2 regions of the Ideonella lacteola genome follow, and region 1 is predicted to be linked to the other one. Evidence: riboswitches for the same ligand, from Rfam matches in the RefSeq annotation. Region 1 holds a riboswitch; the other holds the start of a gene.
What was found. Region 1 has a riboswitch for glycine ahead of gcvT (glycine cleavage system aminomethyltransferase GcvT). Riboswitches for the same ligand answer to the same signal wherever they lie in the genome.
Positions count from the first base shown of each region.

Region 2: another riboswitch for glycine. It lies ahead of AACH06_RS12900 (D-amino acid dehydrogenase); the one in region 1 lies ahead of gcvT (glycine cleavage system aminomethyltransferase GcvT).

Region 1 covers NZ_JBBUTG010000015.1:104,167-108,577, forward strand. The annotation lists gene gcvP (aminomethyl-transferring glycine dehydrogenase) at 1-279, opposite strand, end outside; gene gcvH (glycine cleavage system protein GcvH) at 376-750, opposite strand; gene gcvT (glycine cleavage system aminomethyltransferase GcvT) at 853-2,004, opposite strand; glycine riboswitch at 2,052-2,166, opposite strand; glycine riboswitch at 2,183-2,277, opposite strand; gene AACH06_RS20965 (toll/interleukin-1 receptor domain-containing protein) at 2,395-3,318, shown strand; gene AACH06_RS20970 (enoyl-CoA hydratase) at 3,384-4,169, shown strand; gene AACH06_RS20975 (putative bifunctional diguanylate cyclase/phosphodiesterase) at 4,271-4,411, shown strand, end outside.
Region 2 covers NZ_JBBUTG010000006.1:202,323-206,733, forward strand. The annotation lists gene AACH06_RS12890 (benzoate-CoA ligase family protein) at 1-227, shown strand, start outside; gene AACH06_RS12895 (alpha/beta fold hydrolase) at 224-1,021, shown strand; gene AACH06_RS12900 (D-amino acid dehydrogenase) at 1,018-2,271, opposite strand; glycine riboswitch at 2,325-2,446, opposite strand; gene AACH06_RS12905 (S8 family serine peptidase) at 2,770-4,332, shown strand.

The DNA.
Region 1 (4,411 bases):
GTAGCCCTGGCCGATGAAGCTCTTCTTCACCTGGTTCAGCGAGGCCACCGCGCGCAGCTCGGCCAGCGCTTCGGCCTCGGTGACGGCCGGCGGCAGCACCATCGGCTGGGCCCGGGCGATCGATTTCGGCACGATCGCGTCGATCAGGGCCTGGCGCGAGGCGGCGCCGATCACGCTCAGCATGTGCGCCTCGTCGGCCGTGTCCGGGCCGATGTGGCGGGCGATGAACTCGCCGTGGTTTTCGAGGGCGTCGAGAGGGGTGTGAGCGTGCATCAGCATGGCGCGTGGGAGACAGCGGCGAACATCGGGCCGGGCGCGGTGCGGGTCAGGCGCCGCGGCCGGCGGGCTACATCAGGAATCGGGAACGGCTCAGGCTCAGAGCGTTTTCAGCAGGGCGTCGTAGGCCGGCGGATCCATCAGCTGGTCGAACTCGGCCATGTTCGTGACATGGACCTTGAAGAACCAGCCGGCGCCCATCGGGTCGGTGTTCGCCAACGCCGGGTTGGCGCGCAGCTCTTCGTTGACTTCGACGATCTCGCCGGTCACCGGCATGTAGATGTCGGCCGCGGCCTTGACCGATTCGACGACACCGGCGATCTCGCCCTTGTTGTAGGTCTTGCCCACTTCGGGCAGGTCGACGAACACCACATCGCCCAGCGCATCTTGCGCGTGCAAGGTGATGCCGACCACGGCGGCTTCGTGATCCTCGATGTTGATCCACTCGTGATCGGCGGTGAACATGGTCGTCATGGGCAGGGCTCCTCGGTTCGGGTAAGCAGGGGTGGCTAGGTTGATTCAGGGCCGGCCGGCGGTCAAGACGGCAGACCCTCGGACGGGCGGGCTGACTGCCCTTCAGCCGCGGTAGTAACGGTGCGGGGCAAACGGCATGGCGGCCACCTTCATCGGCAGCCGCTTGCCTCGGACCTCGGCAAACACTTCGGTGCCGACGGCGGCGTGCGAGGCCGGCAGGTAGCCCATGGCGACAGGCTGGTTCACCGTGGGGCCCAGCGTGCCGCTGGTGACGGTGCCCAGCTCGGTGCCATCGGCGGCGACCAGCTTGGCGCCTTCGCGGACCGGGGCACGCTCCACGCCCACCAGGCCCACGCGCTTGCGCTTGGCGCCTTCAGCGAGCTGGGCGTCGATCACCGCCGCGCCAGGGTAGCCGCCGGCGCGGGCGCCGCCAGCGCGACGCACCTTCTGGATGGCCCAGGTCAGCGCGGCTTCGACCGGCGTGGTGGTGGTGTCGATGTCGTGGCCATACAGGCACATGCCGCCTTCCAGGCGCAGCGTGTCGCGCGCACCCAGGCCGGCGGGCTTAATCTCGGGCTGCGCCAGCAACTCGCGGGCCAGGGCGACCGCCTGGTCCTGGTGGACGGAGATCTCGAAGCCGTCTTCGCCGGTGTAACCCGAGCGGGTGACGAAGCACTCGGCACCGGCGATCGTGAACACGCCGCCGGTCATGAAGGTGAGGGTGGCGACGCCGGGGGCAAGGCGGGCCAGGGCCTCTGCCGCCTTCGGGCCTTGCAGCGCCAGCAGGGCGCGCTCGGGCATGGGCCGCACTTCGCAGCGCTGGCCGATCTTCGAGCTCAGGTGGGCGATGTCGGCGTCTTTGCAGCCGGCGTTGACCACGACGAACAGATCGCCAAACTTCGCCAGGGCCTCCACGGGCGGGCGGGTGATCATCAGGTCGTCGAGCAGGCCGCCTTGCTCATTGGTGAAGAAGGCGTAGCGTTGCTTGCCAGCGGGCAGGTCGATCACATCGACCGGCACCAGCGTTTCGAGCGCGGCCGAGGCGTCGGCGCCGATCAGTCGCAACTGGCCCATGTGCGAGACGTCGAACAGCGCTGCGGATTCGCGGCACTGCTTGTGTTCGGCCATCAGGCCGGCGGGGTATTGCACCGGCATCGCGTAGCCGGCGAACGGCACCATGCGGGCGCCGAGTTCGAGGTGGAGGGCGTGCAGTGGAGTCTGCAGCAGAGCGTCGGCGGCGTTAGCGGAGGACATCGCGGTTCCTGTGTCGAGGGCAATCCAAGGGACCTGATCGGTCGGAATTTGCCCTCGCTGTCCGCTTTACCTGAGAGATTGACGGTGTCGGCGTGTGGCCGGGCACCGCTTGCCCCTTCGGTGGACGGGCTCGAAGACCCGTCTCTCTCCAGTGAGGAACGCCCCGCATCCTGACGCGAAGCGCTTGCCAGTCCTTTTGCCTGAGCGTTCGAGGCCTGTACGGCCTCTGCGCCTTCGGCGGCCCCTGATGGAGCTCTCTCCTGGCAAGCGGGCAGTGTACCCGAGCCCGTTCGCGGTCGGGCTATGCTGCGGTGCGATTTCTCGTCCGGTTGCGGCAAGCTGCAACTGTTTCTTGGTGCCGTGGAAAAAGAGTCACTCACAGGGTCACTCATGCCGAGCTCTCCGGGCCCCCTGGTCTTCATCAGCTACCGACGCGACGACGCGGCGGGATACGCCCGAGCCATCGCCTCCGAACTGTCGCGGCGGTGGGGTGCAGACCGGGTCTTCATCGACGTCGATGACATCGGCGCCGGCCAGGGTTTCGCCCAAGTCATCGGGCAGGCGGTCGACACGGCCAGCATCTTGCTGGTGCTCATCGGCCGCCGCTGGCGGGGCGAGCGAGAAGGGCAGGCGCCGCGTGTTCAGGATCCGGGCGACTTCGTCCGGCTGGAGGTGGCGGCTGGTCTGCAGCGTGGCATGACGGTGATCCCCCTGCTGCTGGACGGCGCGGCCATGCCGCCCGGGGCCGACCTGCCGCCGGACATCCAGGCCTTGTCGAGCCTGCAGGCGCTGGAGCTGGGAAACAGCCGCTTCGCCGCCGACGTCGAGCGCTTGGTGGCAGTCGTGGGTGAGCGGCTCGGTTCGTCGCCAGTCCAGCCCGGCAGGCGAGGGTGGATCGTCGCGGCGGCGGGCGCCTTGGGAGCGGCCTTGCTGGCCGGCGGCTGGTGGGCCCGTTCGCGTTCGGTGGCCAGGCCAGCCATCGATGGGGACTGGGTCGCCGAGCTGCGATATGCCTGGGAGCCCGCGCCACGCACCGAGCGCTTTCACTTCACGGGCGAAGGGCGCCAACTGGCGGGCACCGCCAGCTTCCTCGGCGTGCCGCGTGGCCTGGTGGAGGGCGAGGTGGACGAGCGGCTGGTCCGCTTTGCCACCCGCACCGCCGAGATGGGCGGCGCCGAGATGACCCACCGCTACCAGGGCCGCCTGGATGATGACGGAGTCCTGCGTCTGATGATGCAGACCGAAGGCGGCAGCGGCCCGAACGCACCGCTCGAGTTCGTGGCCCGACGGGCCGAGGCGCATGCGCCCCGCTGATTCACCGAGCCACCCCGCGCTACATTGGACGACCGCTGCCACCACCTCTGGATGAGGATTCCGCCATGCTGACCGAACAAGACCCGCTTCTGCTGCGCCAGGACGATTCGCGAGGCGTGGTGACCATCACCTTGAACCGCCCGCAGGCCTTCAATGCGCTGTCCGAAGCCATGCTGGCGGCGCTGAAATCCGAGTTCGACGCCCTGGCGAGGGATGCGTCGGTGCGGGTGGTGGTGCTGGCCGCCTCGGGCAAGGCCTTTTGCGCCGGCCACGACTTGAAGGAAATGCGCGCCGAGCCTTCGCTCGACTACTACCGCGGCCTGTTTGCTCGGTGCGCCAAGGTGATGATGCAGATCCAGCAACTGCCGGTGCCGGTGATTGCGAAGGTGCAGGGGGTGGCCACCGCGGCCGGCTGCCAATTGGTGGCGGCGTGCGATCTGGCGGTGGCTGTGCGCGCGGCGCGGTTCGCCGTCAGCGGCGTGAACCTCGGGCTGTTCTGCTCAGGGCCCGCGGTGCACTTGAGCCGGAACGTGCCGCGCAAGCAGGCGTTCGAGATGCTGGTGACCGGAGAGTTCATCAGCGCTGACGAGGCGCGCGCGCGTGGATTGATCAACCGCGTGGCCGAAGATGCCGGCGCGCTGGACGCGGAGGTGGGCAGCCTCGTGGCCAGCATCCTCGCCAAGCCGCGCACCGCAGTGGCCATGGGCAAAGAGCTGTTTTATCGCCAGATCGAAGCGGGCGTGGAGGCAGCCTACATCGACGCCGGCCACACCATGGCCTGCAACATGATGGACGAGGCGGCGCTCGAAGGCGTGCAGGCCTTCAACGAGAAGCGACCGCCGCGCTGGTAGGGCCGACGTCGCCGCGCCGAGCCCTCATTCGTGATCGACTGGGCGCCGATGGGCCTGCCATCGGCCTCAAGACTGCAGCCCCATCGGTCGATAGACGATCGATGGATGTCTCTTCAGCGACGGGGGCGTGGTCAGCGCTCGATGGGCTGCTGGTCGCGCTCGTGGCCAGCGGGTTCGGCATGGCGGGCTACCTGGGCCTGAGGCTGCGCCAGGCCCGTCGTGGCAGCGCCGACGTGCAGGCT
Region 2 (4,411 bases), on a different contig from region 1:
CGGTGATCGGGGTGCCCGACGCAGATGGCTTGACTCGAACCAAGGCCTTTGTGGTGCTGAAGGCGGGCCAGCAGGTCGATGTCGACATGCTCAAGGGTTTCGTCAAGGATCGCCTCGCCCCCTACAAGTACCCACGCCAGATCGAATTCATCGACGAACTGCCGAAGACGGCCACCGGCAAGATCCAGCGCTTTCGCCTGCGTGAGCGCGAAGCCAACGCGGGATGACCATCGAGTTCGTCGACATCGTGGTGGATGCTCGGCGGCTCACGATCGAGCACGAGTGGCTGAGCCCCGAGCGCCGCGACCAACCGCTCATGGTGTTCCTGCACGAGGGCCTGGGCTCGGTGTCGATGTGGCGGGACTTTCCTGCGAAGGCGGTCGACGCGCTGGGATGGCGTGGCCTGGTCTACTCGCGGCCCGGCTACGGCCGCTCCACTCCTCGTCCGAGCGACGAGGCGTGGGGGCCCGACTTCATGCACCGCCAGGCGCAACAGGTGTTGCCCGCGCTGCTGCAGGCGCTCGGCATCGACGCCCATCGAGACCCCCCCTGGCTGTTGGGCCACAGCGACGGCGGGTCGATCGCCCTTCTTCATGCGGCTGCCTTTCCGGCCCAGGTGGCCGGCGTGGTGGCGATGGCCCCGCATCTGTTCGTCGAAGAGCTGTCGCTCGCCAGCATCGCCCGTGCTCGCGAGGCCTACCTCCACGGTGCCCTGCGCCAGGGGTTGGCAAAGCACCACGCCGACGTCAACTCGGCGTTCTGGGGCTGGAACAACGCCTGGCTCTCACCGGCATTTCGCCCGTGGGACATCAGCGACGAACTGGGCACCATCGCGTGCCCGGTGCTCGCCATCCAAGGTGAAGACGACGAGTACGGCACGCTCGCGCAAGTCCGCCGCATCGCCGCGCGCGTGAAGGCCACCACCGTGCTGCCCCTGCCCGAGTGCGGGCATTCGCCGCACCGCGATCAACCGGAGCGGGTGATCTCGGCGGTGTCCTCCTTCGTTCAGCCTGGACGTTAGGTCGCGAACGCGAAATCGACCTCAGGCTTCAGCCCACTCGCGATGCGCGCCACGCTCTTGCCCGAGCCACACGCGTGCGTCCACCCCAGCGTGCCGTGGCCGGTGTTCAGGAAAAGGTTGGGCAGTCTCGAGCGGCCCACGATCGGCAGGTTGCTCGGTGTGGCCGGACGCAGGCCGGTCCAGAACTGGGCCCGGTCGGTGTCCCCGGCGCCGGGGAAGAGCTCTTCCACGCGCCGCACGATCGCTTCGCAGCGCACGCGGTTCAGGTCACGGTCGTAGCCGTTCAGCTCGGCGGTGCCGGCAATACGCAGCCGGTCGCCCAGCCTGGAGAAGACGAGCTTGTACTCGTCATCGGTCAACGAGACTTGGTGCGCCTTGGTGGCGTCTTTCACCGGCATCGTCACCGAGTAGCCTTTGGCGGGGTAGATGGGCAGGTCGATGCCCAGCGGCTTCACATACAGCGGGCTGAGCGATCCCATGGCCAGCACATAGGCCTCGCCGCGCAGCCGCTGGTAGCGGCCGTTGGGATCCGTCACCTCGACGTGGTCGATACGGCCCCCCACCTCCCGCAGCGCGGTGACGGTGTGGCTCATCAGGAACGTGACCCCATCCGCTTCGCAGCGCTGGGAGAGTTCATGCACGAAGCGGTTCGCGTCGCCGGATTCGTCTTCTGCCGTGAAGGTCGCACCGGCCAACTGTGGGCGGATGTGCGCGAGCGCCGGCTCGATGCGCACGGCCTCATCGGCCGAGATCACGCGACGGTCGCAGCCGAGCTCTCGCATCTGCGCGGCGGGGGCTTCTGCCGCGTCGAACTCTTTCGGGTTGGTGTAGAAGTGAAGAATGCCCTGGGTGCGCTGGTCGTACTCGAGGCCGATCTCGCGGCGCAGTTGCTGCAGCGTCTCGCGGCTGTAGGTGCCCAGTCGCACGATCTGCTCGATGTTGTGGCGGGTGCGCCCTGGCGTGCATTCGCGCAGGAAGCGAAACACCCAGGCCCATTGGCGCGCATCGGCGCGCAGGCGGAACAGCAAGGGCGCGTCTTCTTTGGCGAGCCACTTCAGCACCTTGAGCGGCGCGCTCGGGTTGGCCCAAGGCTCGGCGTGGCTCACTGAGATCTGGCCGCCGTTGGCGTAGCTGGTTTCGGCCGCGGGAGTGGCCTGCCGATCGATGACGGTGACTTCGTGACCGAGCTGGCGAAGGAAATAGGCTGAGGTGACGCCGAGCAGGCCGGCGCCGAGAACGACCACATGCATGGTTCTCTCCAGAGGCGAGCGGCACGAAGCGAACGAATGAGTGCTTCGTGCCTGCCGCTCCCCCTGTCCTCGGTACCTGAGAGATTCGGCCTGCGCGTGTCTCGCGTGGCCTTGCTCCTTCGGTGCGCTGGCCCTGACGGCATCGTCAGTTCAGCGGCTCTCCAGACGGCGATTGATGACAGCAGTACGGTACCTGAGCGTGCATGGGAGTTTGCGCCTTCGGTGGCCGGCTCGACCCTGTCGAAACCGGCGCTCTCCTGCTGAGCCGGATTGTAGGAGCGATGAGCTGTGATTGGCTACGTGAACTATTCACGGCCGATCGCCCAGTTGCGGTGAATGTCGTCCGGGTTTCCCCGCGACCGCTGCGAATGTCATGAGGATCGTTGAAGCTTTTGTAGTGGGCACACCGGGCTGTGCCATACACACTGCACACCTCGGATTCAAGCACTTACGTTTTGCTGAATCCCAGAATGATCTTCCCTACTGGAGTAGTTGACGATGACCAAGACGAGCTTCCCGGTGTCCCGCCTGTGCGTCGGCCTGGGCCTGGCCTTTGCCATGATGGGTGCGGCCCATGCGGCTGAAACCACCCGCGTGGTCGTGACTTTCAAGCCTGGTAGCCAAGCGGCCAAGCTGGCCCGCGCTGCCGTTGCCCAGATGGGCGGCAAGATCAAGCTCGAAATCGACGGCGAAAACGTCGCGGTCGAGCTGCCCAAGGCCGCCGCCATGGCCCTGGCCAAGCACACGTCCATCGCCCGCGTCGAGCAGGATGCTCCGCGCTATCCGATGTCGCTGACCACGCCGTCGACCGGCAAGCCCTACAAGCTCGGCCAGTTGGTCCCTTACGGCATCAAGATGGTCCAGGCCGACCAGCTGAAGGACACCAACGCTGGCAACCGCATGATCTGCATCATCGACTCCGGCTACGGCAAGGGTCATGAAGACCTGCAGAACAACGCCAACGTCACGGGTGACGACGACATCGGCGGCGCTGGCCTGTGGTCCGTGGACGGCTCGCACCACGGCACGCACGTGGCCGGCACGATCTCCGCCATCAACCAGGCCGACGTCGGCGTGGTGGGCGTTCTGCCGAACCAGAAGATCAAGCTGCACATCGTCAAGGTGTTCGGTGATGACGGCGCTTGGGCCTATTCGTCGACCCTGTCGGCCGCAGCCAAGAAGTGCCAGGCCGCCGGCGCCAACGTGATCAGCATGTCGCTGGGCGGCCCGCTGCCCAACACCGCTGAGAAGAACACCTTCACCGCCCTGCAGACGGCCGGCATCCTGTCGATCGCCGCGGCCGGCAACGGTGGCAACACCCAGACCTCTTACCCCGCTGGCTATGTGCCGGTGATGTCGGTGGCCGCGGTGGACGAGAACGAAGCCTGGGCGAGCTTCTCGCAGCGCAACAAGGACGTCGAAATCTCCGCTCCGGGCGTGGGCGTGCTGTCGACCGTGCCGATGGGTTCGGGCTCGGAGCCGTCGCTGCAAGTGGGCGGCACCGACTACGCGCCGGGCGCGATGGACGGCTCGCCCAAGGCGACCGCCACGGCGGCACTGGCTGACTTCGGTTTGGGCGACGCCGTCGATACCTCGGTGTCGGGCAAGGTCTGCCTGATCCAGCGCGGCAACATCGCCTTCTCGGAGAAGGTGCTGAACTGCCAGAACTCGGGTGGCGTGGGCGCGGTGGTGTACAACAACGTCGCCGGCGGCTTCGCTGGCACGCTGGGTGGCGTGGCCACCACCATCCCGTCGGTCACCGCTTCGGACACCGAAGGCGCTGCCATGAAGGGCCAGCTGGGTCAATCGGCCACCGTGTCGGTCGACGCCACCAACTACGCCTACTTCGACGGCACCTCGATGGCCACCCCGCACGTGTCGGCTGTCGCCGCGCTGGTGTGGAGCTACCACACCGAGTGCACGGGCGAGCAGATCCGCCAGTCGCTGAACAAGTCGGCCAAGGATCTGGATGTGGCCGGCCGCGACGCCAAGACCGGCTACGGCTTGGTGCAAGCCAAGGCCGCGCACAAGCGCATCACCAGCCTGGGCTGCGGCAACTGATCAGGGCTTCGGCACTGAACGAGAACGGGGCCTTCGGGCCCCGTTTTCCATGGTGAAGCGTCGGCAGGCTGGTCGTTTC